Regions from separate parts of the Nonomuraea sp. B5E05 genome, predicted to be linked through region 2. Evidence: predicted binding sites of a transcription regulator. Region 2 holds the regulator's gene; the other holds the start of a gene.
What was found. Region 2 encodes HrcA, which represses chaperone genes, less so after heat shock. Its sites were predicted from a motif close to TTGGCACTCTCNNNNNGAGAGTGCCAA; they were not measured.
Positions count from the first base shown of each region.

Region 1: groES (co-chaperone GroES) is a predicted target of HrcA. The motif match lies at 9,576-9,602, and genes of this name have one in related genera.

Region 1 covers NZ_JBDPMJ010000005.1:49,928-65,316, reverse strand. The annotation lists gene ABGB01_RS11340 (TetR family transcriptional regulator) at 1-294, opposite strand, end outside; gene ABGB01_RS11335 (dihydrofolate reductase family protein) at 364-930, shown strand; gene ABGB01_RS11330 (hypothetical protein) at 1,149-1,289, opposite strand; gene ABGB01_RS11325 (hypothetical protein) at 1,477-1,731, opposite strand; gene ABGB01_RS11320 (GuaB3 family IMP dehydrogenase-related protein) at 1,795-2,916, opposite strand; gene guaB (IMP dehydrogenase) at 2,921-4,402, opposite strand; gene ABGB01_RS11310 (helix-turn-helix transcriptional regulator) at 4,884-5,894, shown strand; gene ABGB01_RS11305 (DUF5319 domain-containing protein) at 5,934-6,311, shown strand; gene ABGB01_RS11300 (sigma-70 family RNA polymerase sigma factor) at 6,421-7,056, opposite strand; gene groL (chaperonin GroEL) at 7,484-9,103, opposite strand; gene groES (co-chaperone GroES) at 9,175-9,489, opposite strand; gene ABGB01_RS11285 (class I SAM-dependent methyltransferase) at 9,893-11,071, shown strand; gene ABGB01_RS11280 (hypothetical protein) at 11,326-13,137, shown strand; gene tsaD (tRNA (adenosine(37)-N6)-threonylcarbamoyltransferase complex transferase subunit TsaD) at 13,173-14,204, opposite strand; gene rimI (ribosomal protein S18-alanine N-acetyltransferase) at 14,197-14,628, opposite strand; gene tsaB (tRNA (adenosine(37)-N6)-threonylcarbamoyltransferase complex dimerization subunit type 1 TsaB) at 14,640-15,287, opposite strand; gene ABGB01_RS11260 (aminoglycoside phosphotransferase family protein) at 15,366-15,389, opposite strand, start outside.
Region 2 covers NZ_JBDPMJ010000001.1:310,562-325,950, reverse strand. The annotation lists gene ABGB01_RS01530 (histidine triad nucleotide-binding protein) at 1-250, opposite strand, end outside; gene ABGB01_RS01525 (SigE family RNA polymerase sigma factor) at 532-1,044, shown strand; gene ABGB01_RS01520 (hypothetical protein) at 1,041-1,688, shown strand; gene ABGB01_RS01515 (16S rRNA (uracil(1498)-N(3))-methyltransferase) at 1,704-2,429, opposite strand; gene dnaJ (molecular chaperone DnaJ) at 2,431-3,576, opposite strand; gene hrcA (heat-inducible transcriptional repressor HrcA) at 3,588-4,601, opposite strand; gene ABGB01_RS01500 (hypothetical protein) at 5,210-5,728, shown strand; gene ABGB01_RS01495 (DUF3097 domain-containing protein) at 5,746-6,552, shown strand; gene ABGB01_RS01490 (RNA-guided endonuclease TnpB family protein) at 6,567-7,766, opposite strand; gene ABGB01_RS01485 (DUF4870 domain-containing protein) at 7,910-8,926, shown strand; gene hemW (radical SAM family heme chaperone HemW) at 8,923-10,143, opposite strand; gene ABGB01_RS01475 (transcriptional regulator) at 10,445-11,131, shown strand; gene ABGB01_RS01470 (pyruvate, phosphate dikinase) at 11,128-12,738, shown strand; gene ABGB01_RS01465 (histidine phosphatase family protein) at 12,818-13,402, opposite strand; gene ABGB01_RS01460 (hypothetical protein) at 13,531-13,842, opposite strand; gene ccmA (heme ABC exporter ATP-binding protein CcmA) at 14,048-14,671, shown strand; gene ABGB01_RS01450 (DUF6297 family protein) at 14,668-15,389, shown strand, end outside.

The DNA.
Region 1 (15,389 bases), on a different contig from region 2:
CGAGATGCGATCGACGAGCTCGTGCATGAGCGCGGTCACCCGGTCGCGGTCACGCGGCCCGTCGAGGCTCGCCGCGATGGTGGCGGCGTCGGGCTGCAGCCGCTCGTAGATCCGGCCGCCCGCCTGGGTCAGCAGGTCGTCGCGGCTGGCGAAGTAGTTGGACGCCGTGCCGGTCGGCACTGCGGCCTGCGCGTCGACCGCCCTGAACGTCAGCCCGCGGGCCCCTTCCTCGGCCAGCACCTCGATCGCGGCATCGACCAGTGCCGCCCGCCGGGCGACGTTCTGCCTGACCATTTTGACATCACTCCATTTGTAGTACTATGTTTGAAGCACTTCATACATAGTACTTTAAAGGGAGTAGTTTTGCGCAAGCTCACGTACTACGTCGCGACCTCCATCGACGGCTACATCGCGGGGCCCAACGGCGAATACGACTTCTACCCGGTGGCCGACGACCTGGCGGCCTGGATCAACACGCGCATGCCGGAGACGATGCCCACCCCCCTCCGGGCCCAGTTCGGCATCGACGCCCCCAACCAGCGGTTCGACACCGTGATCATGGGCAGGGGCACATACGAGATCGGCCTGCCGGCGGGCCTGACCAGCCCCTACGCCCACATGAAGCAGTACGTCATCTCCAGCACCATCAAGAGCGTCGACGAGCCGGCCGTCGAGCTGGTTGCGGACGACCCGCTCGGCCTGGTGCGGCGGCTGAAGCAGGAGGACGGGCTCGGCATCTGGCTCTGCGGCGGCGGCAACGTGGCCGCCCAGCTCCTGCCCGAGATCGACGAGCTGATCGTCAAGTGTTACCCGGTGGTGGCGGGAGCGGGCATCCCCGCCTTCCACGGCGGGTTCCGGCCGACCACGTTCACCCTGACCGGCACCGAGACGTTCAGCAACGGCACCCTCCTGACGACCTACACCCGCTGACGCACGCCGGCGGTCCCGTGGATCAGTCGCGGGAGGGCCCTCCCGCCCTGCTCCGCAGGAAGCCCCGGCTCCACCTCGTTGCCCGCCCGTTCGATCGCAGCCGCGTACGCCTCGGCCGCTTCCGGCTCGCGTCCCAGCCGCCGCAGCAGATCGGCCCGTACGGCACGGAACAGGTGATAGTCGTCCGCCGGCGGCCCGTCCAGCAGTCTCAGCGCCGCCTACGCACCCTCCGCCTCGGCCACGGCGACCGCCCGGTGCACCGCCACGACCGGCCCCGGGTCGAAGGCCATCAGCAGGTCGTAGAGCTGCACGATCTGCCGCCAGTCGGTGTCCTCGGCGGTCCGCGCGTCGCCGTGCACGGCAACCCCTCGTTGAAGATCAGGTAGACCACGGCGAGCACGGCCCGCAGCCGCTCGGGCAGGTCGGCCTCGCACGGGACCCGGTAGGGGATGCCCGCGCCCTGATCTTGCGCTTGGCCCGCACGATCCGCTGCGCCATGGTCGGCTCGGGCTCCGCCCGGAAGATCCGCTCAACCTCGGAAATAGCTCACCTCCGGCCGGAGACCTGCCGCTCCATCTGCTCGACCGCGTTCTTCGCGTTCAGCAGCGACGCCCCGGTGGCCTCACGGTACATCTTGATCGCCTGGATCGTCTTCCCCTTCCGCAACGCCACGTAGAAGTCGGGCGGCAGCTGCGGACCCTGGTCAACGGAGTCGATCAGCGCGGGGTCGATGCCGAGGTGCCGCTGAAGGTAGGCGATCTGCGTCTCCAGCCGGGCAACTCTCTCTTCAAGGGATTCCATGCCCGAAACACTAGCTTCACCGCGGCCCGACGGGCAGGGCCGCGGTGACGGGATCGTGACAGGTCAGGGATGGGTCGGGGCGACCACGACCTCGACCCGCTGGAACTCCTTGATGTCGGAATAGCCGGTGGAGGCCATGGTGCGCTTGAGCGCGCCCATGAGGTTCATCGAGCCGTCGGCCACGCTCGACGGCCCGTGCAGGATCTGCTCCAGCGTCCCCACCGTCCCGAACTCGACCCGCCGTCCCCTGGGCAGATCGGGGTGGTGCGCCTCGGATCCCCAGTGGAACCCGTGACCGGGCGCCTCCGCGGCACGGGCCAGCGGCGAACCCACCATCACGGCGTCGGCCCCGCAGGCGATGGCCTTGGCGATGTCACCGGACGTGCCCATACCGCCGTCGGCGATCACGTGCACGTAGCGCCCGCCCGACTCGTCCATGTAGTCGCGCCGGGCCGCGGCGACGTCGGAGATCGCGGTGGCCATCGGCACGGCCACCCCGAGCACGTTGCGCGTCGTGTGGGAGGCGCCGCCGCCGAAGCCGACCAGCACCCCCGCCGCGCCGGTGCGCATCAGGTGCAGGGCGGCCGTGTGGGTCGCGCAGCCGCCCACGATGACCGGCACGTCGAGCTCGTAGATGAACTGCTTGAGGTTGAGCGGCTCGGCCCGCCCTGACACGTGCTCGGCGGAGACGGTCGTGCCCCGGATGACGAAGATGTCCACGCCCGCGTCGATCACGGCCTTGTGGTATTGGACCGTGCGCTGCGGCGACAGCCGTACGGCGGTCGTGACCCCGGAGGCACGGATCTCCTCGATCCGCCGGCCGATCAGCTCCTCCTGGATCGGCGCCGCGTAGATCTCCTGCAGCCGCTTGGTCGCCGCCGCCGCGTCGAGGGCCGCGCACTCCTCCACCAGCGGCGAGGGGTCCTCGTAGCGGGTCCAGAGCCCTTCGAGGTCGAGGGGGGCCAGCCCGCCCAGCCGCCCGATCGCGATGGCGGTGGCCGGCGAGACCACGCTGTCCATGGGGGCGACCACCACGGGCAACTCGAACCGGTAGGCGTCGATCTGCCAGGCGATCGAGACCTCCTCCGGGTCACGGGTGCGCCGCGAGGGCACCAGCCCGATCTCGTCAAGCGAGTATGCCCGCCGCCCGGTCTTGCCCCGGCCGATCTCCACCTGCTGAGTCATGAACTTACCTTCTGTGATAGTTCGGAGCTTCCACCGTCATCTGGATGTCGTGGGGGTGGCTCTCCTTGAGACCTGCCGCCGTGATCGGCATGAGCTCGCAGTCGGTGTGCATCTGCGAGATCGTGCGGCAGCCGGCGTACCACATGCCCTGGCGCAGCCCGCCGATGAGCTGGTGGGCGACGGCCGCCACCGGGCCGCGATAGGGCACCTGACCCTCGATGCCCTCGGGGATGTATTTGTCCTCGCCGCCGACGTCGGCCTGGGCGTAGCGGTCTTTGCTGAAAGAGGCGCCGCCGCGTTCGCGGTTGCGTACGGCGCCGAGCGAGCCCATGCCGCGGTAGGACTTGAACTGCTTGCCGTTGATGAAGATCAGTTCGCCGGGCGACTCCTCGCACCCCGCGAGCAGCGAGCCCAGCATGACCGTGTCGGCGCCGGCGGCGATCGCCTTGACGATGTCACCGGAATATTGCAGGCCGCCGTCGCCGATCACCGGCACGCCCGCGGGCGCGCACGCCTTGGAGGCTTCGTGGATGGCGGTCACCTGCGGGGCGCCGACCCCGGCGACCACCCGCGTGGTGCAGATGGAGCCAGGGCCCACGCCCACCTTGACCGCGTCGGCGCCCGCGTCGACCAGCATCTGAGCGCCCGCCCTGGTCGCGATGTTGCCGCCGATGACCTCGACCTTGCTGTTGGCCTTGATCTTGGCGATCATGTCGGCCAGGCCCTTGGAATGGCCGTGGGCCACGTCGACCACCACCACGTCGACCCCGGCCTCGATCAGCGCCTTGGCCCGCACCTCCGCGTCACCGCCGACGCCGACGGCCGCCCCCACGATGAGCCGGCCGTCGGCGTCTTTGGTGGAGAGAGGGTACTGCTCGCTCTTGGTGAAGTCTTTGACCGTGATCAGGCCGCGCAGCCTGCCCTCCGTGTCGACGAGGGGCAGCTTTTCGATCTTGTTTTTCCTGAGGAGGGCGAAGGCGTCGTCACGCGACACCCCCACCGGCGCGGTGACCAGCGGCATCTTGGTCATGACCTGGTGCACGGGCCGCGACTGGTCGGTCTCGAAGCGCATGTCGCGGTTGGTCACGATGCCGACCAGCGTGCCCGACACGTCGGTGACGGGCACCCCCGAGATCCGGTAGGTCGCGCACAGCCGCTCGACGTCGGCCAGCGTGTCGTCGGGGCTGCACGTCACCGGATTGGTGACCATGCCGGCCTCGGACCGCTTGACCAGATCGGCCTGCTGGGCCTGCTCGTCGACCGACAGGTTGCGGTGCAGGATGCCGATGCCGCCCTGCCGCGCCATGGCGACCGCCATGCGGGCCTCGGTCACGGTGTCCATGGCGGCGGAGACCAGCGGGATGGACAGCGTGACGCCACGGGACAGGCGGGACCTGGTGTCGGCGTCACCTGGTTGGAGATCCGAATATCCGGGCACCAGCAGCACGTCATCGAAGGTCAAACCGATCTCGGTGAACTTGGACATGCTGCGGCCCCTCCTGCCGATGCGCTGATGCAGCCAAGTCTAGGGCCTGCCTCCAAAAGCGCATTCATGGCCTCGGGCCCGGCGCGGCAGAAAGTTCCCCGGCCTCACGGCTCAGCGCTGGAGAGTCAGTGCCGGGAGCACGATGACCCCCACGGTCCGTCGTACTCCCGGCATCTCACGGCGCTGGGGGATGGACGGTCGGTGACCCGCCCCACCCCCCAGCCACCGGCATCCAGGCGTGGCGGCGCGTACGCACCACCGAACCCCCCTCCGCGTCCTGATGGGCGGCGCAGCCACGCCTGCTTCGGGATGCCGACGCTAGGTAAAGCCTGGGTCACTCACCGGCACATCGCAAGGTGAAAACGTGCAATTGCACGAAGTTGCACGCCTCCCCCGGCCAGTCGGCGGAACGAGCGGACACGGGCGCAATGCGGCGTTATTCTCGCGGCACGCCCGTGTCCCCCCTACGGAGCCGCCCACGATGCGCAACGAGTCCAGAGCCGCGTCAGATCCCTATGAGACGCTGGGCCTCGACCCTGCCCAGAGGGCTCTCTACTCGACGGTGTTGCGCCTGCACAGAGCCACCCGCACCGACCTCGCGCAGGCCATCGACGGCCCCGTCGAGAAGGTCACCCGCCAGCTCGACGACCTGGTCAAGCTGGGCGTGGTGGACGAACGGTCGGGCGAATACCTGGCCCGCCACCCCGCGGCGGCGCTCGGGCGGGTGATCGCCGAGCGGCTCGACCGGCTGGCCGAGGAGAGCCGGATGATCGATTCGGCGCTCGCTTCCATCCGGGGTTTGATCCACGACTACGACGCCGGCCGCGACTATCAGAGCGGGCCTTTCACTGTGGAGATGTTGAACGGGGCCGACGTCCTGTTCGAGAGTGTGGTCGGCATGGCCGTGCAGTCACCGCCGCTGGAATTGCACACAGCAATCCCGGATGAACGCACAATGAGCGATTTTGCTCGTAAATTTGCGGATCCATGGATTGATGCGCAGCAACGAAATCTTCTTGCCGTTCATGCGATCTTGCCGGTTTCCGCCCTGACACTCCCGGGCGTACGCGATCTGCTGACCCGCCTGGTGGAAGCCGGCGGCAACGTGCGCACGCTGGATCGTGTGCCGAGCTGGTTCATGGCCGCCGGCGCCGACGTGGCCGGCCTGCCCGCGTTCTGGGGCGGCAACCTGCCCGACCACGCCTACCACTTCTATCTCGTGCGCACGCCGATCGTGGTGGGCACGCTCCGCGCGCTCTTCAACGAGTTGTGGAGCCGCGCCACGCCCCTGCCGTGGGGGCGCGGGATCGACGGGATGGCGCAGGTGCTGCGCCTGGCCGCCCAGGGCCTGTGCGACGAGTCGATAGCCCGCCAGCTCGGAGTCTCGGTCAGGACGGTACGCGCCAGGTTCGCCGGCGCCATGGCCGAACTGGGCGCCCAATCACGATTCCAGGCAGGCGTGGAAGCCGCCAGGCGCGGATGGCTGAGGTAATGTCCACCGCTCGGGCCGCATCGGTCATATGGTGGGAAGGTGCTGGAAGACGTCCCCCGCGACCCGTTCGCGGACGACCCTAACGACCCTTCCTCGGCGATGGGCGCCCTAGACGACGCCGAGCCACTCACCGCGGCCGAACGCGACGAGGCCATCACCGACCTCGCCGACGTCGAGGTCTTCCGCTCCCTGCTCGAACCGCAGGGAGTGCTGGGCCTCGTGCTCGACTGCCCCGAATGCGGCGAGCAGCACTTCTTCGACTGGGAGCTGCTGCGCGGCAACCTGCGACAGATGATCGAGAAAGGCCAGCCGCAGGTCCACGAGCCGGCCTTTCACCCTGACCCGGCCGACTACGTCAGCTGGGAATACGCCAGAGGCTATGTCGATGGCGTCATCGACACGGAGGAGCGCCGCTGATCCACGTCGTCGAGCAGCACGGCCAGCAACCGTGCGGCCGGATCGCCTGAGTCGGGCATCTCTCCACGACCGAGCGCGTCGAGCAGCGCATCGGTCTCGTGCTCTGGGGTCAAGCCGACTCCAGCTCGGCCATCTGCCGCAACCTGGCCAGCGCCCGATGCTGGGCGACGCGGACCGCACCCGGTGACATGCCGAGTACATTACCGGTCTCCTCCGCCGAAAGCCCCGACACCACCCGCAGCAGCAACAACTCCCGCTGGTTCTCCGGCAGCCTGGCCAGCAGCCTGCGCGCGTGCTCCACCTCGATGTAGCGGACCACCGTCTCCTCGGGCCCAGGCCCGTCGTCGGGCCCGTCGGGCAGGTCCTGGGTCGGAACGGCCGAGCGCACGGAGCTCCGCAGCGCGTCGGCCACTTTGTGCGAGGCGATCCCGAACACGAAGGAGGCGAACGGCCGCCCCATGTCGCGGTAGCGCGGCAGCGCGGACAGGACCGCGATGCACACCTCCTGGGCGACGTCATCGGCAATGTGATATTGCCCAGAAACCCTGCCCAGCCTGGCACGGCAATACCGCACCACCATCGGACGCAACTCGCCGAGCAGAGATTCGATCGCACTGCGATCTCCCTGCACGGCGAGGCTCGTCAGTTCCCTAAGGTCGGAGTCATCCGTCCGTGCCGGAAGTCTCGACGCGAGCCTTACCCCAATTTTGGCGTCGGCGACGCTTCCCTCGCTCACGATAGGCATGATGCCCGCACTGATCCGGCCTGTCGTCATGGCGAACGGCTACGGATTGGTCACATTGAAGCGACGATAACTATCGGTAATCAAATGGGCACACTACGGCGAAACGGCTGACATAATGTTTCATCCCATAACCGGGAATGCACGACATTTGTCAGACCGCCGACGCATATCACCCTCTACCGGTTTACTGCAATATTCCACCTTTTCCCCCACTTCTCCCCAGAACCCTGCGCCCTCCCGCACCGCGAGCCCTCAGCGGAGACGACGGCGACGCCTGAGCAGTGGAGTCCACGCCGTTGACCGCGTCAACGCAGAGCTAGCCGGTGCCCGGAGGGCGTCGTCCCCGGGACCCGCCGGGAGCGCGGCGAACGCGAACGGCCCGCACCCCCGGAGGAATGCGGGCCGTGACGCGAAGCGGGAGAAGCGGTCAGTGGCCGTGGCCGTGACCGTGACCCTGGCCGTCGGCCGGGGCCTCCTCCTCGGGCTTTTCCACCACGAGCGCCTCGGTCGTGAGCAGCATGCCCGCGATCGAAGCGGCGTTCTGCACCGCCGACCGGGTGACCTTGACCGGGTCGATGACGCCCTGCGCGATCATGTCGCCGTATTCGCCGGTCGCGGCGTTGAGGCCGTGACCGGCCTCCAGCTCGGCGATCTTGTGGGTGACCACGTAACCCTCGAGACCGGCGTTCTCGGCGATCCAGCGAGCCGGCTCGACCAGCGCGCGGCGCACGATGCCGACGCCGGTGGCCTCGTCGCCGGACAGCTCGAGGTCGTCGAGGCCCTTGGCGACGTGGATCAGCGCGGTGCCGCCGCCGGAGACGATGCCCTCCTCGATCGCGGCGCGCGTCGCGGAGATCGCGTCCTCGAGGCGGTGCTTCTTCTCCTTGAGCTCGACCTCGGTGGCGGCGCCGACACGCAGCACGCACACACCGCCGGCGAGCTTGGCCAGGCGCTCCTGCAGCTTCTCGCGGTCCCAGTCGGAGTCGGACTGCTCGATGGCAATCTTGATCTCCTTGACGCGGTCCTCGATGGCCTGCGCGTCACCGGCGCCGTCGACGATGGTGGTGTTGTCCTTCGTCACCACGACGCGGCGGGCCTGGCCGAGCACCTCGAGACCGACGTGCTCCAGCTTGAGGCCGACCTCCTCGCTGACGACCTGGCCGCCGGTGAGGATGGCCATGTCCTGCAGCATCGCCTTGCGGCGGTCACCGAAGCCCGGGGCCTTGACGGCCACGGAGGTGAAGGTGCCGCGGATCTTGTTGGTCACCAGGACGGCCAGGGCCTCGCCCTCGACGTCCTCGGCGACCACGAGCAGCGGCTTCTTCGTCTGGGCGATCTTCTCCAGCAGCGGCAGGAAGTCCGCGATGGAGGCGATCTTGCCCTGGGTGAGCAGGATGTAGGCGTCCTCGAGGACGGACTCCATACGCTCGGGGTCGGTCACCATGTAGGCCGACAGGTAGCCCTTGTCGAACTGCATGCCCTCGGTGAACTCGAGCTCCATGCCCATGGCGTTGGACTCTTCGACGGTGAGCACACCGTCCTTGCCCACCTTGTCGAACGCCTCGGCGATCAGGTCGCCGATCTGCGCGTCCTGGGCGGAGATCGTCGCAACGTTGGCGATCTCCTTCTTGTCCTCGACCGGCCGGGCGCTGGCGAGCAGCTTGTCGCTGATCTCCTTGGCGGCCTTGTCGATGCCGCGCTTGAGCGACAGCGGCGAGGCACCGGCGGCCACGTTGCGCAGGCCTTCGCGGACCATCGCCTGGGCCAGCACCGTCGCGGTGGTGGTGCCGTCACCGGCGATGTCGTTGGTCTTGGTGGCAACTTCCTTGGCGAGCTGGGCGCCGAGGTTTTCGTAGCGCTCGTCCAGCTCGATCTCACGAGCGATGGTCACACCGTCGTTCGTGATCGTCGGCGCACCGAACTTCTTGTCGATGACGACGTTGCGGCCACGCGGGCCAAGGGTCACCTTCACGGCGTCCGCGAGGGCGTTCACGCCACGCTCAAGCGCGCGGCGGGCGTCCTCGTCGAACTCCAGGATCTTCGCCATAGCTGAAAGTCCTCTCCTAGCGTCGAAAGCCCCGGTCGCCCCTTGGAGCGCCCGGGGCTCGACGCACCGGCTTACTTCTCGATGATCGCGAGAACGTCGCGGGCGGAGAGCACGAGGTACTCCTCGCCGCCGTACTTGACCTCGGTGCCGCCGTACTTGCTGTAGAGGACGATGTCGCCCTCGGAGACGTCGAGCGGAATCCGCTTGTCGCCGTCCTCGTCCCAGTTGCCGGGGCCCACCGCGAGGACCTTGCCCTCCTGCGGCTTCTCCTTGGCGGTGTCCGGGATGACCAGGCCGGAAGCGGTGGTCTGCTCGGCCTCAAGCGGCTGAACCACAATGCGGTCGCCGAGCGGCTTAACGGGAACCTTGGTGGCGGTCGTCACGATCGGACCTCCCCTTCAGATTTGAATGATCTAGAAGAGGCGACCAGCTGGGCCTGCCGTCGCGGGTGTCAGACCTGCCTCGTCGCACGTTGGCACTCTCAAGGGGAGAGTGCCAACAGGAAACATATGCAAGAGGGGCTTGACAGTCAACACGAACGCGTCTGCTGAGAGCGATCAGAGTGCCGGCAACAGGGCTCTATCAGCGTAATGGCCGGTCATGCAGGGGTTCGTAAAGATCCTTCTGCCGCGAGATTCACGAGCGCGTGTCGCGCCGTCCTGACAGCCCGGCATCTTCTGGTACGCGACCGGCCCGCCGTTCCACGCTACCCCCGCGCCCCACCGATCCGGCCGCGTCCCCGCGCCGCGCGGGTCGAGTGCGTCCCCGGTGCCGCTAACGTCGTGTGACGTGGACCTCGACGCCTTCAACGAGCTGCTGACCCCGCGCGGGCGGCGGGCGCTCGCGGAGGCCGGCGAGCTCGCCGGCGCCGACCCGGTGGCCGCCGCCACGAGGCTGCGCAGGACGTACGACGCGGCGCTCACCTCGGCGGCGCTCACCCAGGCGGGGCTCAGGGAGCGTGCCACGGCCAAGTTCGGCGAGGACGCCCGGCTGATGTACTTCACGCCGCACGGCCTGGAGCAGGCCACCCGGACGGAGGTCGCCGGGCACCGCGCCGCCCGCCTGGTGGCCGCCGGCGGCCCCGGGCCCAGGGTCGTGGACGCGTGCTGCGGCATCGGCGGCGACCTGCTGGCGCTGGCCCGCGCGGGCTGCACCGTGGAGGCCGTCGACACCGACCCGCTGACCGCCGCCGTGGCCAGGGCCAACGCCGAGGCGTTCGGGCTGGACGACCGGGTGACGGTGCGCGTGGCCGACGCGGCCGGCGTCGAGCCGGAGCGCTACGACGTGCTCTTCGCCGACCCGGCACGGCGTACGAGCAGGGGCCGCACGTTCGACCCCATGGCCTACTCGCCGCCCTGGCCCGTTGTGCTCGACCTCGTCTCCAGGGCCCGTACGGCCTGTCTCAAGGTCGCCCCCGGCATCCCCTACACGTTCATCCCCGAAGGGGCCGAGGCCGAGTGGGTGTCCTTCAAGGGCGAGGTCAAGGAGGCGACGCTCTGGACCGGGGCCGACCGGAAGGCGGACCGGCGGGCCACCCTGCTGCCCGGCGGCCACACCCTCACCGCCACGGGCGTCCAGGCCGCCACGGGCCCGCCGGGCCGGTACGTCTACGAGCCCGACGGCGCCGCCATCCGCGCGCACCTCGTGGGCGAGGTGGCCGAGATCGTCGGCGGCCGCCTGCTCGATCCGATGATCGCGTACATCACGGGCGACGACCCCGTGGACACCCCATGGGCCACGAGATACGAGATAGACGACGTACTCCCGTTCTCGCTGAAGAAACTACGCGCCGCACTCCGAGAGCGGAAAATCGGAAATGTCACTATCAAGAAGCGCGCCTCAGCCGTCGACATCGAACGCCTGCGCAGCGATTTGCGACTCAACGGGGACAGAACAGCCGTCGTCATCCTGACCCGTATTCTTGATAAACCATCGGTCATCATCTGCAATCCGCCATCACCCCGCTGAGCTGGCATCTCGGGCATTCTTCGGTTTCGATCGATCTTTCCATTCGGCGCTGACGGACCTTGATCAAAAGGCTAAGGTGGGCGGGCGGGAGTTCTCCCCAGTGCGGTTAACCGTGTTCTCGCTCTTTCATCTGCAAACCTGACCTACCCCACCGCTGCGCGGCAGACCGTCGGCGAGCGAAGGAGCTTTCGGTGGATCATTCCAACCACACCACCCTTCTCCAGGCAGGCGGCCATCTGGCCATTTCAGAGAGAATGCGAGACCTACTGCAGCGCGCCTCCCAGGATCACGTCTACGAGCAGCGCACGCAGGGCGCCATGCTCGACGAGATCCGCCAGCGGCTCGAAGGCATGGAGTGGCTCCTGCGCGAGGTGCGCGAGCGCGAGCTCGGCGGCCTGAGCGGCACCCTTGAGGCGGTCAACGGACGGCTGGACGACATCACCGCCAAGCCGCCGATGTGGGCCGAGGGCCTGGCGCAGCACGTGGAGGCGGTCCGCGACCACGTCGACGCCGTCGGCGAGCGGGTGAGCGGCGTGGACGCCCGCGTCGCCCCGGTGTCCGAGCTGCCCAGCCTGCAGGCCGGCGTCGGCGCCGTCGGCGAGGGCGTCGACGAGGCGCTCAACCGCCTGCAGGCGGTGCTCGACACCGCCGACGGCATCACCAAGGGCATGTCCGACTTCACCGCCAGGCTGACCACGCTCAGCTCCAGCATGGAGGCCGCCGCCGGCCGCTTCACCAGGCTCGACCGGTCGATGGCCGACCTGGCCACCCGCACCGACCGCGTCGAGGGCGTGATCAGCGATCTGTCCGAGGGCATCGCCGACTCGGCCGAGCAGACGCGGGCCCGCCTCGACGCCGCCGAGCAGCGCATGGCGGCCCGCCTCGACGAGACCGACCAGCGCCTCACCGCCCGGCTCGACGAGGCGGGCCAGCACCTCACGACCCGGCTCGACGAGACCGACGAGCGGCTCACCGTGCGCCTGGAGGGCACCGACCGGCGCCTGACCGCCCGGCTCGACGAGACCGACCAGCGGCTGGCCAGGAGCCTCGTCGAGGCCGACGAGCGGCTCGCCATCCGGCTCAAGGAGGCCGACGACCAGCTCACCGGCCGCCTCTCCGACGTCGAGCAGCGGCTCACCGCCAGGCTCGACGAGACCGACCGCCACCTGGCCGTCCAGCTCGGCGAGAGCGAGCAGCGCCTGACCGCCCGGCTCGGCGGCGTGGACGCCCGGCTCGACCGGGCGGAAAGCGCGCTCACCGGCCTCGACACCAGGGTCGCCGACTTCGGCGGCCGGCTGGAGTCCGCCGACGAGTGCCTGGCCGACATCGACACCAGGATCGACGGCCTCGACACCCGGGTGGGCGGCGTTGACAAGCGTCTCGCGTCGATGGACGGCCAGCTCGGCGCGGTCGACAAGCGCCTGGGCATCCTCGACGGCCACCTGGGCCGCCACGACGACCGCTTCGACGCGCTCGACGTACGCGTCGACGCCCGCTTCACCGCGCTCGACGAGCGCATGGCCGCCACCGAGCAGCGCGTGGGCGAGAGCACCACCCGCACCGAGGGCCGCTTCAACCGTCTCGACGGCCAGATGGACGCCATCGACGAGCGCCTCGGCGAGGCCGAAGAGCACCTGAGCAGCCGCTTCGACGCCATCGACGGCCACCTCGGAGGGCTCGACAGCCGCTTCAACGTCCTCGACACCCACGTCAACGGCCTGGCCACCCGCGCCGAGCAGGCCAGGGAGCACCTGGAGTCCGTCGACGACCGCATCGAGTCGGTCAACCAGCGCGTCGGCCAGCTGCCCGCCGCCCTGGCCATCCCCGAGCGGGTCGGCGAGCTGATCCGCTCGCAGACCGGCGACCAGGCCGAGCGGCTGGCCACCGCCGCCACCGCGCTCACCGAGCTGGTCAGGACACGTCCCGACCGCGACGAGCTGGCCGAGACGGTCACCGGCATCGTCCAGCCCGCCGCCGAAGACCTCAACAAGCGTCTCGGCGCCCTGGAGGAGACCATGCTGGCGCTGGCCGAGGCCCTGCTCCGCCCGACCAGGTCGAAAGACTGACCGCTCGCGCGGGCACGCGCCGGCCTGCCCGCGCCCTACACGTGGACCGTCGTGATCGGGAGCGAGGAGTCGGCCGGGATCTCCAGGGTCGAGGGGGTGACGCCGGCCGCTACCAGATCGGAACCCAGGGCGGCGACCATGGCGCCGTTGTCGGTGCACAACCCGGGCCGCGGCACCCGCAGGCGCACTCCGGCCGCCTCGCAGCGCTCCTGCGCCAGCGTGCGCAGCCGGGAGTTGGCCGCCACACCGCCGCCGATCAGCAGATCGTCCACCCCGTATTTCCTGCACGCCTGCAGCGCCTTGCGGGTCAGCACGTCGACCACGGCCTCCTGGAACGAGGCGGCGACGTCGGGCACGTGCACGGCCTGCCCTGACGCCTCGCGGGCCTCGACCCAGCGTGCCACGGCCGTTTTGAGCCCGGAGAAGGAGAAGTCGAGCGTGCCGTCGTCGATCTTGCCGCGCGGGAACGCGATCGCCTCGCCGGAGCCCTCGCGCGCGGCCCTGTCGATGTACGGTCCGCCGGGGAAGGGCAGCCCCAGCACCCGCGCCACCTTGTCGAACGCCTCACCGGCCGCGTCGTCCACGGTGGAGCCGAGCGAGATCACGTCTTCGGCGACGTCGGGCACGAGCAGCAGCGACGAGTGGCCGCCCGAGACCAGCATGGCGACGCACGGCTTGGGCAGCGGCCCGTGTTCCAGCTGGTCGACGGCGACATGGGCGGCCAGGTGGTTGACGCCGTAGAGGGGCACGCCGAGGCCGAGCGCGTAGGACTTGGCCGCGGCCACCCCGACCAGCAGCGCGCCGGCGAGCCCTGGGCCCGCGGTCACGGCGACGGCGTCGATGTCGGAGAACGTCAGCCCGGCCTCGGCCAGGGCGGCCTCCACGGTCGGCGTCATGGCCTCCAGATGGGCGCGCGAGGCGACCTCGGGCACCACGCCACCGAACCTGGCGTGCTCCTCCATGCTGGAGGCGATGGTGTTGGCCAGCAGCGTGTGACCCCTGACGATGCCGATGCCGGTCTCGTCGCAGGAGGTCTCGATCCCCAGGACCAGCGGTTCGTCAGCCATCGAGCTTCCTTCTCATCATGATCGCGTCGGTGCCGTCGTCGTAGTAGCGGCGGCGGGTGCCGATCTCCTCGAACCCGAAATGCCGGTAGACCATCTGCGCGCGCGCGTTGTCGGCGCGTACTTCCAGGAAGATCTCCCGCGCTCCCCTGCGCTGGGCCTCGGCCAGCAACTCGGTGAGCATCGCGCTGCCGATGCCGGTGCCCTGGTGTTTCTCCAGCACGGCGATGGTCTGGACGTCGGCCTGGTCGGCCGCGGCGGCGAGCCCGGCGTAGGCGACGATCTCGCTGTCGACCAGGGCCACCACGTAGTGGCGCGTGCGCGGCATGTCGGCCAGCTCGCCGCGCATCATGCCCTCGCTCCACGCGTCGAGCGGGAAGGTGGCCTGCTCGATCGCCATGACCGCCGGCAGGTCGGCCTCGGTCATCGGCCTGAGCTTCACGCCGTCACCCTCTTCGGCGCGCCCGGCACCACGGCGTCGGGCCTGCGCAGGTAGATCGGGCGGGGCGGATCGAGCGGGGCGCCCTCGGCGAGCCGCCCGGCCGCGAGCGCGGCCAGCGCCCCCGCACTGGGGTATGGAGGCACGCCGCTCCCGCTTCCCAAAATTTCGGGATATAGCGCAGCACCCGCCCCCACGACCGGCAGCCCGTCAACCGGCACCTCCGCGGGCCGGTTGACGAACGGCCCTTCGACCCGAGTGCGCATGTCGGCATAACGCCCCCAGAACACTTCTTTGCGCCGCGCGTCGGTGGCCACCAGGAACGGCTCGGCCAGGCCGCTGCCGAACGCGACCGCGTCGAGCGTGCACACGCCGTAGGAGGGCACTCCAAGCGTCGTGGACAACCCCTGCGCGGTCATCAGGCCGACACGCAGCCCGGTGTAGGGCCCGGGGCCACTGCCCGCCACGACGGCCGTGACGTCGCGCAGCGACGCCCCCGACTCGGCCAGGACACGCTCGATGGTGGGGGCGAGCAACTCGCCGTGGCGCCGTGCGTCGATCGTCGTCGACTCGGCGAGCACCCGCTCCCCGTCGTGGAGGGCGGCGGTGACGGCAGGTGTCGCGGTATCAAAGGCCAGGACCAGCACGACTGTTTAGCGTACCCGCCGTCAGGGTCTCTCCCGGCCGTTACCGGTACGCCCGGCGACAAGCCGGTGCGGGACGTGTCAGGCCCAGCCCGTACGCCGCCG
Region 2 (15,389 bases):
CGCGGTAGCCCTCCTCGGCCACGCCCTCCATGACGGCCACGGCGTGGGCGGCCTTGAGCACCTCGTCGGCCAGCCCGTCGTCGGCGTCGGCGAGCGCCGCCGCGTCGGAGTAGTGGCCCTTCGTGATGACCAGCACGTGGGCGGGGGCCTGCGGGTTGATGTCGCGGAACGCCAGTGCCCTGCCGGTCTCGTAGACGATCTCGGCCGGGATCTCCTTGGCCACGATTTTGCAGAAGAGGCAGTCGTTCACACCGGTACCCTATCGACAGCCTCGCCGTCAGAAGTCCGTTGCGAATCGGTAATCAGCTGTGTCGTGCGCAGGAAGATCCACGCGGTTAGGGTGAGTGTGCGACACTTCAGCAAAAAAGAACACGATTCAGGGTCGGGCGAGCGCCACCTGGCGAGGAACACGACTGGGTAATGCACCCTAAGGAACCGGGGAAACCTCAAGAACCGGAAGAGCGTAAACCCTCTGGGAAGGCCGCGCGTCCCACTGATGTGACCACCGAAACCCTTCTGGCCGACAGGTCGATGGGGGCGGTGCCGGTCGGGTGGGATGCCGACATGGCCGTTACCGCGCTCTACAGCGCGCATTTCCGGTCGTTGGTGCGTCTCGCTGTGTTGCTGGTGCGCGATATGGCAACCGCTGAGGAAGTCGTGCAGGATGCGTTCGTCGCCATTCATGGCGCATGGCGTAGGCTGCGTGATCCCGACAAAGCACTCGCCTACCTGCGTCAATCCGTCGTCAACCGGTCCCGCTCCGTGCTGCGTCACCGCGCGGTCGTCGAGAAGTACGCTCCCAAGGGCCTGCCTGACGCCCCGAGCGCCGAGAACGGCGCGATCGGCGAGCTGGAACGCTCCGCCGTCATCGAGGCGTTACGAGCCCTGCCGACCCGACAGAGAGAAGCACTGGTCCTACGCTATTACGGTGATCTGTCCGAAGCTGAGATCGCTCACGCCATGGGCATCAGCAAGGGGGCGGTCAAGAGCCACACCGCTCGTGGCATGGCCGCGTTGCGATCCGTTCTGGAGAAAATGTCATGACCCAGCCCCCCGACGAGTACGGCGACGCGCTGCGTCGTGCGCTCCGTGCGGAGGCGGATGCGGTCGTGCCCTCGCCGGAAGGACTGGAGATCATCCGTGCCCGCATCGAGCGGCGCGGCGTTCGTAACCTGTTCTGGTGGCGCGCGGGGGCGGCCGCCGCCAGTGCCCTTCTCGTGGCGGGGACGATCGTGATGATGGTTCCCGGGCTGCGCTCTCAGATCACCGAGGAGAGCCCCGTCCAGCCCGCCGGTGTCGAGTCCTCCGAGGTCCCGTCCAACTCCTCCACCACCCGCTCGCAGGAGCCTCCGCCGAAGAAGCCCGTCCCCTCGCGCTCCGAGGTCGTCTTCGTGCCGCCCGAGTCGAAGTCCCCGACGCCGCGGACCTCGAAGACGGCCGACTCGACCAGGGCGCCGTCGCCCTCGTCCAGCCCCACGCCCACCACGTGCCCGCCGGCGACCGTCGTACCGGCCGAGCCGGCGCCCGACTGCCCCACGAGCACCCCCAGTCCGACGCCCACCCCGGAAGAGACGTCCATGGAGCCCACGGCGTGCCCGATGGAGGAGTGCCCGCCGGGCGACGTCGTGGAGGAGACGCCCACCGGCGGCAGCAGCCCGCTCCTCGACGCCTCCCAGCCGGCGCCCTGACGGCCCTCAGAGGCCCTACCAGCGCCCCGTACGCGTCATCAGCACGGCCGCCGCCGCCACACCCGCCGTGGACGTACGCAGGACCGTGGGCCCCAGCAGCACCGGCACGGCCTTCGCCGCGCGGAACCTGTCGAGTTCGTCCGCGGAGACGCCGCCCTCAGGCCCCACGACCACCACGATGTCGCCGCCCGCCGGCAACTCCACGCCCGACAGCGGCTCGGCCGCCTCCTCGTGCAGCACCAGCCCCAGCGCCGCCTCCGACAGCAGCCGCTCGACGTGCGAGGTGGAGGCGAGGTCGGCGACCTCGGGCAGGCGGAACCTGCGGGCCTGTTTGCCCGCCTCACGTGCCGTGGACCGCCAGCGCCCCAGCGCCTTGGCGACCTTGTCGCCCTTCCACTGCGTGACGCTCCGGGCGGCCGACCACGGCACGATGACGTCGACGCCCGCCTCGGTCATCATCTCGACCGCCAGCTCGCCCCTGTCGCCCTTGGGCAGCCCCTGGACGACGACCAGCCGCCGGCTGGGCGGCTCGACGGTGTGCCGGCCGATCACGTCGAGCCTGAGCGCGTCCTTCAGCACCTCGCGTACGACGCACTCGGCGACGGAGCCGGCGCCGTCGGTCAGGTCGACCCGCTCGCCGGCCCGCAGGCGCCTGACAGAGGCCGCGTGGCGCCCCTCCGGGCCGTCGAGCGTCAGCTCCGTGCCGTCCAGCTCCCGCGACAGGAAGACGGGGACGGTCACGTCACCTGCCGTTGAAGGCGTCGCGCAGGCGGGAGAAGAAGCTCTGCTGCCCGGGGGCGAACTTGCCGGGAGGCCGCTCCTCGCCGCGCTGCCTGGACAACTCGCGCAGCAGCTCCTCCTGCGCCGTGTCGAGGCGGGTCGGCGTCTCGACGTTGACGTGGATCAGCAGGTCGCCCCTGCCGGACTCGTTGAGCCGCTGCACGCCGCGCCCGTACATCGTGATGACCTGGCCCGACTGGGTGCCCGGGCGGACGTCGATCTCCTCGGCGCCGTCGAGCGTCTCCACCGTCAGCACCGTGCCCAGCGCGGCGGCCGTCATCGGGATCTGCACGGTGCAGTGGAGGTCGTCGCCGCGCCGTTCGAAGATCTCGTGAGGCCGCTCGACGATCTCGAGGAACAGGTCTCCGGGCGGGCCGCCTCCGGGACCGACCTCGCCCTCGCCGGCGAGCTGGATGTGGGTGCCGTCCTCGACGCCCGCGGGGATGCGGACCTTGATCGTCCGCCGGGTGCGCACCCGGCCGTCGCCCGAGCACTCCTGGCAGGGGTTGCGGATGATGGTGCCGAACCCGCCGCACTGCGGGCACGGCCGCGAGGTCATGACCTGGCCCAGGAACGAGCGGGTGACTTGGGAGATCTCGCCGCGCCCGTTGCACATGTCGCACGTGTCGGGGTGGGTGCCGGCCGCCGCGCCCGCGCCCTGGCACACCTCGCAGATCACGGCCGTGTCGACGACCAGCTCGCGGGTGGTGCCGAACGCGGTCTCGCGCAGGTCGAGCTCGACCCTGATGGTGGCGTTGCGGCCCCTGCGGGCACGCGAACGGGGGCCCCTGGCGCCGGCCGCGGTGCCGAAGAAGGCGTCCATGATGTCGCTGAAGGGGAAACCCGCGCCGAACCCGCCGGCTCCGGCGCCCGCACCCGCTCCGGCGCCGCCGAAGGGGTCGCCGCCCAGGTCGTACATCTGGCGCTTGTTCGGGTCGGACAGCACCTCGTAGGCCTGCGTGATCTCCTTGAACCTGTCCTGGGTCTCAGGATCGGGGTTCATGTCGGGATGCAGCTCGCGGGCGAGCCGGCGGTAGGCCTTCTTGATCTCGTCCTGACTGGCGTCAGGGCGCACCCCGAGGGTGGCGTAATAGTCGCTGTTTGCCACTTATCGACCTCTTAAGATGCAGCCAGGATCTGGCTGACGTAGCGTGCCACCGCGCGCACGGCGCCCATCGTCACTGGATAATCCATCCTCGTGGGTCCCAGCACCCCGAGCCGGGCCAGTTGGTTGTCGCCAGAACCGTATCCGGTCGCGACGATGGATGTGCCCCGCAGGTAGGGGTTTTCCGAGCCGATGCGCACGGTGAGCGCGGACGGGGTGTCGGACGTGGTCTCGCCGAGCAGCCGCATGAGCACCACCTGCTCTTCCAGCGCCTCCAGCACGTCGCGGAGGCCGGTGGAGAAGCCGGCGCCGGCGAGGTTGGCCGCCCCGGCGAACACGATCTTCTCGTCGTGCCGCTCCACCAGGGTCTCGAGCAGCACCGACAGGATCGTCGCCACGACGGGCCGGTCTTCGGCGGGCAACCGTTCGGGCAGGTCGGCCACCAGGTCAGGCACGCTGGCCAGGCCGCAACCGTCGAGGCAGGAGTTGAGCACGGCGCGCAGGTGCGCGATCCGCGCCTCCTCCACCACCTCGGGCAGCTCGATGACCCGCTGCTCGACGCGGCCGGTGTTGGTGATCAGCACGAGCATGACCCGCCGGTCGTTCAGCGGGACGAGCTCGACGTGCCGCACCGTCGAACGGGTCAGCGTCGGGTATTGCACCACCGCCACCTGCCTGGTCAGCTGCGCGAGCAGGCGAACCGTGCGGGTCACCACGTCGTCGAGGTCGACCGCGCCCGCCAGGAACGTCTCGATCGCCCGGCGCTCGGCCCCCGACAGCGGCTTGACCTGCGAGAGCCGATCGACGAACAGGCGGTAGCCCTTGTCCGTCGGCACCCGGCCCGCGCTGGTGTGCGGCTGAGTGATGTATCCCTCCTCCTCCAGCGCCGCCATGTCGTTCCTGACCGTCGCCGGGGAGACCTTCAGATTGTGGCGATCGGCCAGCGCCTTGGAACCCACCGGTTCGTTGGTCGACACGTAGTCTTCGACAATGGCGCGGAGCACCGCCAGCTTCCGTTCGTCAAGCACGCGCTCACCTCCTGCCCTCGTGCCATGGGGAAAACACAGGCTCTAGCACTCTGTGTTCCCGAGTGCCAAGTGTACGGCTCTCGCCCACAAGGTGCGATAACACCGTGTCCCGTCCCGCTTCTAGCTTCCAGGAAGGGACAGGCCTCACACTTGCGCACATGACCGACGATTCCCAGCCCCCGTCGTCCAACCAGCCGCCAGGGCAGGATCCCGACCAAGGTCAGCCCCAACGCCCGCAGTACGGCCCGCAACCAGGCTCCCAGCCGGGCCACACCCCCCAACCAGGCTCCCAGCCCGGCTACGGCCCTCAGCCGAGCTCCCAACCCGGCTACGAGCCTCAGGCGGACTCACAGCCTGGTTACAGTCCGCCGCCTCAGTTCGGGCATCCATCGCCACCCTATGATCAGCCCTCGGGCTACGGTCAGCCTTCGCCGCACGGGCAACCGCCCTACCACAGCGGGCCGTACGCGCGACAGCCGCACCACAGCCAGCCCGGGCCGTACGCGCAGCAACCCCGGTACGGCCCGCAACCCCCGTTCGGCCCGCAGCCGCAGTACGGACCTGATGGCAGGCCACCCCGGTTCCCGCCCCGCATCGACCCGAAGGCCGTGACGCCGCCCCTGTGGTGGCTGGCAGCCGTCTGGGGCGTGGCCGCCGTGTGCCTGATCACCGCCGCCGTCATGTTCGGCGGCGGGACCGGCGCGTCCGGCCTGGCGCCGACCAAGGCGTTCGCGTCCGGCGAAAGCGTCACGGTGCCGATCGACCCCGCGGACAGACCGGCCGTCTACATCGCCAGCGACACGGCCGTCCACTACTCGTGCGAGATCTCCGGACCGGCCAGGCTGGCCAAGACCACGGGCCTTCCGAGGGTCACGGAGGGTGGCACGGTCTGGCAGCAGTTCCTCGTCATCAACGCGCCCGCCAGGGGCGACTACCGGCTGATCTGCACCCATCAGGAGCAGGCCGCCGTACGGTACGGCATCGGGAAGGACGCTTCCTCCACGGGCGGCGGGACGACCACCCCGTTGCTGATCGGCGGCGCGGGGCTGCTCGCCGCCGTCATCGGCACGGTCGTCGTCCTGGCAGGCCGGGGTGCGTCGCGCAGGCGCCTTGCGGTCGGCGGGTGATTTGCTACCGTCCCCGTGTGTACGAGGGCGATGTACTGGCGGGGAATTGGCGTCGGCCGGGCAAGGGGAAGATCCCGAAAGTGCCCGCCGAGCTGGAGCTCGTCGTGGAAGACGCCGACAGCGGCTTCTGCGGCGCCGTCGTGGCCTGCGACAAGGAGGCCGTCACGCTCGAAGACCGGTTCGGCAAACGCCGGCTGTTCCCGCTCGCGCCCGCGGCGTTCCTGCTCGAGGGCAGGCCCGTGACACTCGTACGCCCGGCGGCGGCCCCCACGGGCGCCAAACGCAGCGCGTCGGGCTCGATCGCCGTCCAAGGGCTGCGGGCCAGGGTGGCCAGGGAGAGCAGGATCTACGTGGAGGGCGTGCACGACGCCGCCCTCGTGGAGAAGATCTGGGGTCACGACCTGCGGGTCGAAGGGGTCGTGGTCGAATATCTGGAGGGCGTGGACGATCTTCCCGCCATCGTGGCGGAGTTCGGTCCCGAGCCTGGCCGCCGTCTCGGAGTGCTGGTCGACCACCTCGTGCCCGGCTCCAAGGAGAGCCGGATCGCCGCCGAGATCACATCACCGGACGTGCTGGTCGTGGGGCACCCCTACGTCGACATCTGGCAGGCGGTCAAACCGTCCGTGCTGCGCATCCCCGGCTGGCCGGACGTGCCGCGCGGAGTGCCTTGGAAGGAAGGCGTGATCGCGGCCCTGGGCTGGCGCATGGAGCCCGCGCAGGCATGGCGGCGCATCCTCGGCGCCGTCTCGAGCTACACCGACCTGGAGCCGGAGCTGCTCGGCCGGGTCGAAGAACTGATCGACTTCGTGACGGAGGCATCTTGACTTCCTCCCCACGCCTAAAGGCGGGGGATTCCAACCTTCACAGGTTGGGTTTCCTGCTTCGTGGGCGACTGCACCCGGGCGGACCCGGAGTGTCTGACATCACCTCCACAGGCAGACACGGCAAGACCTGCCGCCAGGATGTTCTTCGCGGCGTTGACGTCCCTGTCATGCAGGGTGCCGCAGCCCGGACAGGTCCACGTCCGGGTGGAGAGCGAGAGCGTTGCGAGCAGGTGTCCGCAGTCGGAGCATGTCTTCGAGCTGGGGAACCAGCGGTCCACGACGATCAGGTGGCGTCCGTACTTGGCCGTCTTGTATTCGAGCATGCGGCGGAAGGTGCCCCAGCCGCAGTCGGAGATGGCCTTGGCCAGGCTCCGGTTGCGGACCATGTTCTTCACGGCCAGGTCTTCGATCACGATCACGTCGTGGTCGCGGACCAGCCGCGTCGAGGTGCGGTGCAGGAAGTCCGCCCGGGACGCGCGGACCTTGCGGTGGGCGCGGGCGACCTTGGCTTTCGCCTTGGCCCGGTTGTTCGAGCCGCGCTGTTTACGGGCCATCCGGCGTTGGTAGCGGGCCAGGTTGCGTTCTCGTTCGGCCAGGCTGCGAGGGTTGGCGATCTTCTCGCCGCCGGATGTGACCACGAAGTCCTTGACCCCCAGGTCCACGCCGAGCACGCCGCCGGCAGGGGCGGCCTGATCCGGGTCGTGGGCCTCGGCGGCGAAGCTGACGTACCAGCGTCCGCACGGGTCGCGGGAGACGGTCACCGTGGACGGGTTGATCGTGGCCGGGTCGATGTCCGGCCACGACCACACGAACGCCAGTCGCGTGTTCATCTTGGCCAGGAACAGTTGCCCGTCGCGGTAGCGGAACCCGGAGCGGGTGTATTCGGCGCCCTGGCGGCCGGTGCGGGACTTGTAGCGCGGATATCGGGCGCGTCCGGCGAAGAAGTTGGCGAACGCCTTCTGCTGAGTGCGCAGCACCTGCTGAAGCGGGACCGAGGACACCTCGTTCAGCCAGGCGAACTCCTCGGTCCGCTTGAGCTGGGTGAGGAAGGCGTTGGCCTGCGGCACGTTCGTGGATGCCCGTTCGGTGTGCCAGCGGCGGTGCCGCCAGGCGAGCGTCTGATTCCACACCACGCGCACACAGCCGAACGTGCGGTTGAGCACCGCTGCCTGTTCGGGGGTCGGGTAGGCCCGGCACTTGTACGCCGTCCGCACACTCAAGATCTTAGCAGCCGACTCCACGTCTGCTTAACGCCATTCCGCCTTGACGGCGGACTGACGTCCTGTGCGCCGCTACGCGGCAGGTTCGCTTTCCTCCCCCGGGCTGAAGCCCGGGGTCTCCAGCGAAGGAACGAGAGATGAGCCAGGATCCCCAGCCGCCGCCCGACGACGAACGCACCCGCAAGGTGTCCGCGTCGGACCTCCAGCCGGACCACGGCTCCGGCCCTCAGCCCCCGGCCCCCGGCCACCACCCGGGTTACGGCGGCCAACCCGGCTCCCACCCCGGCTACGGCCCTCAGCAGGCCTCCCAACCCGGCTACGGCCCTCAACCAGGATCCCAGCCCGCATACGGCGACCAACCCGGATACGGATCCCAACCGCAATCCCAGCCCGCATACGGCGGCCAGCCCGGATACGCTTTGCAACCCGGTTCCCAGCCCGGCTACGGCGGGCAGCCCGGCCATACGGGCCAGCCGGGCTACACCGGCCAGCCCGGGTACGGCAGCCAGCCCGGGTACGGCCCGCAGCCCGGGTCCGAGCCCGCCTACGGCGAGCAGCCCTACGGCCGGATGCCCGACTCCGAGCCCATCTACGGACCCCAGCCGCCCGGCTACGGCGGGCAGCCAGGCTATGGGGGGCAGCCCGGGTACGGGGAGCAGCCAGGCTACGGCGGGCAGCCCGGCTACGGTCCGCCTCCCGGTTACGCACCGCCGCCCGGCCAGGGCCAGGCCCCGGGATACGGCGCTCCCCCGCCCGGCTACGGCCCCTCCCCCGGCCACGCCTACCCCGGAGGCTCCCGCGAGCCGTACGTCCCCGGCCGTTACGGCCCTCGCCCGGGGACCGACGACACCTCGCTGGCGATGATCGCGCACCTTCTGGGCCTGCTGGCCTCCTGGATCGGTCCGCTGGTCATCTACCTCATGAAGAAGGACGAGTCGCCGTACGTGCGGGACCAGGCGGCCGAGGCGCTCAACTTCCAGATCACGATGTTCATCGGCTATCTCATCTCGAGCATCCTGATGATCGTCTTCGTCGGCATCCTGCTGCTGCCGGTGGTCTGGATCGTCTCGTTGATCTTCCACATCCAGGCGGCCATGGCCACGAACAAGGGACAGATGTACCGCTATCCGTTCGCCATCCGCATGATCACCTAGACGAGCAGATCCCTGATGAGGGCGTCGGCCAGCAGCCGCCCCTGGAGCGTGAGCACCATCAGCCCCGACCTGAACGGCCCGGGCTCGAGCAGCCCCCGCGCCAGCGCGCTCGCCACAGCGGGACGCGCGGCGGGCGCGACCTCGGCGAGCGGGTAGCCGGACGCCAGCCGCAGCTCCAGCATCAGGCGTTCGGCGTCGCGGTCGCCGGTGTCCAGCACCTCGCGGGCATGCGCGGGCGAGACGCCGCCGGCCAGCCGCTGGGCGTAGGCGGCCGGGTGTTTGACGTTCCACCAGCGGGTGCCGCCGACGTGGCTGTGCGCGCCGGGACCGGCGGCCCACCAGTCTCCGCCGGTCCAGTAGAGCAGGTTGTGCCGGCAGCGCGCCGCGTCGGAGGTGGCCCAGTTGGACACCTCGTACCAGCGGAAACCTGCCTGCGACAACTTCTCGTCGGCGATCAGGTAGCGGTCGGCGGCCACGTCGTCGTCGGGCATCGGCAGCTCGCCCCGCCGGATCCTGGCCGCCAGCCTGGTGCCGTCCTCGACGATCAGCGAGTACGCCGACACGTGGTCGGGCCCGGCCTCGATCGCCGCGTCCAGCGAGGCCCTCCAGTCGTCGTCGGACTCGCCGGGCGTGCTGTAAATCAGGTCGAGGTTGACGTGCTCGAACCCGGCCGCCCGCGCCTCCCGCACGGCCGCGGCGGCCCGCCCCGGCGTGTGCCCGCGGTCGAGCACCTGGAGCACGTGCTCGCGGACGCTCTGCATGCCGAAGCTGACCCGGTTGAACCCGCCATGGCGGAGCTTGTCGAGGGAGGACGGGGTGACGGACTCCGGGTTGGCCTCGGTCGTCACCTCGGCCCCCGGCCGGAGCCCGAACTCCGAGCCGATCGCGCTCAGGATCCTGGCCAGGTCTTCCGGAGGCAGCAGTGTGGGGGTGCCCCCGCCGAAGAACACCGTCCCCACCGGCAGCTCGGCCGTGCCCAGGACGCGGCGCGCGAGCCGGATCTCCTCGACGACCGTGTCGGCGTAGTCGCGGTGGGAGGCGCCGGGGCCGAGCTCGGCGGCGGTGTAGGTGTTGAAGTCGCAGTAGCCGCAGCGGGTGACGCAGAACGGCACGTGCACGTAGAAGCCGAACGGACGCTCGCCGAGCCCGCTCAGCGCGCTCGCGGGCAGCTCGCCCGTGGCGGGCGCGGGATCGCCGTCAGGCGGGGTGGATGGCACGCCTTCCAGTCTGCCCGCCCCGCGGGAGTGCTCCGGCTTCGGGCGTTGACGAAGCGCTCGTCGCCATGCCCTTCAGATGACAACATCATCTGGATTGTGAGAGCATCTCAATCATGTTCTGGCGGGAAGAAGCGGTAGAGATACGGCCGGCACGGATCCGGCAGGCGCGGGAACGCGCAACGGCGGCGAGGCGGGAGCCCATCGAGCAGGGCTCACGGGCGGAGACCCGGCGCGCGGTGGACGACGGAGCCATGACGGCAGCCGACACCGCACACGGCGCGCGGTCGCGAAGGACCACACCATGAGCCGGCCCGCACCTGGTGACCCGGCACGGCACGCGGTCGAGAAGGGCAACTCCGTGAGCCGGCCCGCACCTCGCCGCACCGAGACCGGGCTGCTCGTGCTCCATGCACTGCGCTGTGTCGGCCATGCCGGCCTCACCCGTGTGGCCGCGGCCACGGGCATGGACGAGTCCGAGGTCGAGTCCGAGCTGATCGATCTCGCGGTCGCCGGTCTCGTCACGCATCTGGCCGACGGGTTCAACGTATGGGGCCCGACGGATGCCGGCCGGGTCGCCGACGCCGAGTGGATCACCGATGAGCTCGAATCAGGTGGCGCGCGTCCCGCTGTCACCGCGGCCTACGAGCGCTTTCTCGTACTGAACCCGGAACTGCTCGATCTCTGCACGGCCTGGCAGCTGAGGCCCATCGACGGCGTCATGACCGTCAACGACCACAGCGACCCCGCGTACGACACTCGCGTCCTCGACCGGTTCTCCGCCCTGGACCAGCGGGCCGCGGTCGTCTGCGCCGAACTGGCCGCGGCGTTGCCGCGCTTCGGCCGCTATCGAACCCGCCTGACCGAAGCCCTTGATCGTGCCCACTCGGGCGAGCTGGAGTACGTGGCCGACCACGTCGCCGCCTCCTACCACACCGTGTGGGCCCAGCTTCACGAGGACCTGCTCGCGACGCTCGGGATCCCCCGGTGAGGTGGGTCCGGCCGCTGTCCGCGCGGGCCGAGGAGCCTGCGGAGGTTCTCGGGGCCAAAGCACGCGGCCTCGTGGTCCTGCACCGTCTGGGGTTGCCGGTGCCCGCCGGGTTCGTCGTCACCGTCGAGGCATGCCGGGCGTTCATGCGTGAGGGCCGTCTTCCCGCCGGACTGGACGGGGAGCTCGCGATCGCCATGACCGGCCTGGAGGCCGCGACGGGACGCAGGTTCGGCGGGGCTCAGGCGCCGTTGGCCGTGTCGGTACGCTCCGGGGCGAGCGTGTCGATGCCCGGCATGATGAACACCATCCTGAATCTCGGCCTCACGACCGCAGCGTCAGCGGGATTGGCCGCCGAAACCGGCGACGCGCGGTTCGCGCTGGACTCGCGGCTGCGGTTCTTGTCGAGCTTCGCGTCCGCGATCACGAACACCGACGCCATGGGAGTGGCCGCCGACCCCGGCGGAGCCCCAGGCGACGGGGACGCACAACTGATCGAAGCGGTCGAGGAGCTCATCCGGCAACGAGCCGGCCGGCCGATCCCTGACGACGCGGCCGAGCAGCTGGAGCTGGCGGTCGAGGCCGTCTTCTCGTCGTGGGACGCACCTCGGGCGCGTACGTACCGCGAACTGCATAACATCCCGCACGATCTCGGCACAGCCGTGATCGTGCAGGCGATGGTGTACGGGAACCGTGACGACCGCAGCGGCACCGGAGTCGCCTTCAGCCGTGACCCCAACACCGGGGAGAACATCCCGTACGGTGACGTCCTGTTCAGGCGCCAGGGCGAAGACGTCGTCTCAGGCCGATCGCCGACCCGTCCCCTGCACGAACTCGCCGGCCGGGAACCGGCCGTGTGGACCGCCCTGATCGAAGCCCTGCGCCGGGTCGAGGGGCATTACCGCGATGCGTGCTACGTCGAGTTCACCTTCCAGGCCGGCGAGCTGTGGCTGTTGCAGGTCCGGCCCGGCCGGTTCGTCGGAGGCGCCGCCGTTCGCGTCGCGACCGAACTCGCCGACGAGTGCCTCATCACCCGGCGAGAAGCGCTGCTCAGGGTCTCACCACGCCATCTGCGGCACGTCCGCACGCCCCGCATAGCGGCCTCGGCGAAGGCTGACATCGTGGCCCGGGGAGTGGGAGCCTGTCCCGGAGTCGCGGCAGGCAAGGTGGCGACCACGACCGAAGCGGCGGTGCGCATGGCCGCCGACGGTCCGGTCATCCTGGTGCGCCCGGAGACATCCCCGCACGACATGCGCGGCCTGGCCGCCGCCACGGGCATCGTCACCGCGCGCGGCGGGTCGGCCAGCCACGCCGCGGTCGTCGCACGGGCGATGGGAAAGCCCGCCGTCGTCGGCGTCGCCGGCCTCGTCGTCGATGTCGCCGCCGCCTCATGGAGAGCCGATGGGCACACCGTCAGCGAAGGCACCCTCGTCACCATCGACGGGACCAGCGGCGAGGTCGCCCTCGGCAGCCCTCCCGTCTCCACGGACGCGGCCGACGCCCACCTGCGCCGGCTCCTCGCCTGGGCGGACGACGTGTCGGGCGATCACTCCGAACGCGAGGAGGCCCAACGCCTCACCGCCGCCCACGCCACCCTCCGTCACGACTAGCGCGCCGGCTCCGAGCCACGTCCTCACCAGGGCGGGACCCGCGGGAGAACGCCACCCGGAGTCGGGGCCCCGCCGTCTCTCACGGCCGGACGCTCGGCCCGAATCCGGTCCAGCGCAGGTCGGCCGGAAGGTGACCCATGTCGTTGTAGAGCAGCACGGCCGGCGCGGCGCCGTCGTAATAGTCGATCGCGGTCAGCGCCGTGTTGCCGCAGCCCAATCCCAGCCACCGAGCCGGCGGTGCGTCGAGGGCCTGCCGCACCAGCCAGGCGACCTGGTAGGCATGCGTGACCAGGACCTCGTGGGTCTCGGTCTCTGCAGGGCGCGCGAACCGATCGATGAGGGCATCCGCGAGTCTCGCGCCCGCGGCCGCCTCCGCGGCGTCGTAGCCATCGAAGAAGCCCGCCCACGCCGGCGGTATGTCCTCCGGCACGTGTGGCACATGGTCGACCAGCTCGGCCGCTTCGCGCACGGGAGCCGCCAGACGCTCGCCGATGATCTGCGCTGAGCGCACCGCCCGGGACAGGGGCGAATGCCACACCGCATCGACCGGCAGGCGGGCGAGCCGCTCCGCCACCAGGTGCGACTGCCGCTCCCCCACGTCGGTGAGCTTCCCGAACGGGTCGGCTGCGCCATGCCTCACCACGTACAGATGCCGAGTCGCCATCACGATCCCTTCAGATGTTTTCAACATCCCGATGTCATGAACATTCTAAATGAGATCGCCGCACGCCAGGAATCAGGCGTCCTTGAACATCCCTTGGATGGCTGCGCAGGAACCACCTCAAGACCTGGCTAGCAGCCACCCTCCGGCGCTCCCGGGTTGAGCTGCGACTCCGCGTCGAAGCCCGCCAGCTGTAACAACGTCTCCAGCGCCGCCTGCCTGGACTCCTCGACCGAGTCACCCCGCTCACCGAAACACTCGGCCGCCACGTCGAGCACCGCCGTCAACACGGCCGCGTCGGGATAGGGCACATCGACGAGCACCGTGCCGTCATCACCCTCCTCCCCTGGCGAGCCCAGATGGTGCCGCAGCAACCTCCGGGTCTCCTCAGCCACAGCGACCCCCAGCACCGCAGCACGCTCGAACCGCTCAGAAGCGATCACGTCACCCTCCCATCGCACAGGTGTTCGGTATCGAAGGTAGAGGGCGGCACCGACAGAATCCCTTACGCACACGGCGATCGCCGCCCTCCAGGACGGTGCTCGCACCCTCCGCGCCCACACGGCATCGCCGCCGCACGGGATGGCCATCTCCACACGGCGACGGTCCGCGTGCCGCGCGGCCCGCGCGATTGGGTACCCTCGAACGGTGTACGAGCCGATCATCGAAGTGACAGATCTCGCGGTGGAACTGGGCGCCAATCCCGTGCTGCGGGATATGCGGCTGACCGTGGCGCCGGGCGAGATCGTGGCGGTGGTCGGCCCCAACGGGTGCGGCAAGTCGACGCTGCTCCGCTGCCTGGCCGGCCTCCAGCCCGCCACGTCCGGCGAGGTCCGGGTGTTCGGGGAGCCGCCGGCCGACGACGCCCGTTTCTGGGCCCGGGTCGCACTGCTGGGCGACGAGCCGGCCTGGTATCCCGGGCTCACCGCTCGCGAGCACCTGGAGCTGATGGGCGCGGTGCACGCCACGCCCCGCATGGCCGTGGACACGGCGCTCGACGTGTTCGACCTGGTGGAGCGGGGCGACGCGGTTCCGCTGAACCTGTCCACCGGCCAGCGCCAGCGCCTCTGCCTGGCCGCCACTCTGCTCAGGCCGAGCACGCTGCTCCTGCTCGACGAGCCGGAACGCGGGCTCGACTCCGCCTTCCGTTCGCGACTGGCCGGGCTGCTCGGCGACTACGCGGCCGAGGGCGGCACCATCGTCATGGCCACGCATGACGAGGGCCTGGCCTCGCACGCCCGCCAGGTCTCTCCCTCAGGAGTCACCACATGACAGGCCCGCACCCGCCCCAGATGTCCGGATCCGAGACCGGCGTGCGGTCCGTACGCGCCTACCTGCGTTCGCGCGGCCGCGCCCCCGTGAGCCTGGCCGATCGCTATGTCACCGTGTTCGGGCTGGCGATGCTGGTCGCCGTGGCCGGTCAGCCCATCTCCACCATGGTCGGCGGTTTGGCCGGATCCGCCGAGCCCGGTCGCATGGGGGCGGGCGTGGCCCTGGTGGCGCTGGCCATGGCCGGTTTCCTGGCCGCCGCGAGGGCGGCTGGGCCGGTGCTGCTGCCCGCCCCCGACGCGACCTGGCTGCTGCTCTCCCCGCTGCACCGGCGGCATCTGCTCGGCCGCACGGCGCGGGCGCTGACCGCGGTGGCGGTCGTGGCCGGTCTCCTGCTGGGACTCTGCACGCTGGCCGTGCTGGGCGCGCCCGACCAGCTCGTGTGGCGGCTGCTCGCCGCGCTGGCGCTCGGCGTCTCGGCGGCGGTGGGCGGGATGGCGCTGGCGGTGCTCGGCCAGGCCTTCCCGTCGTGGCAGGTCTGGCTGACCGCCGCGATCGCCGCGCTGGTGGTGCTGGCCGTGGTGGCCATGAGCGGTCAGCTGCGTTCGGCGCTGGCGATCGCGGCGGGCGCGCCGCCGCCCGTGGTCGCGGCCGCCGTCGCGGGCGGCGCCGTAATCTCTGGGCTGCTGGCAGGGCGGGCGTGGGCGGCGCTCGGCCGGAT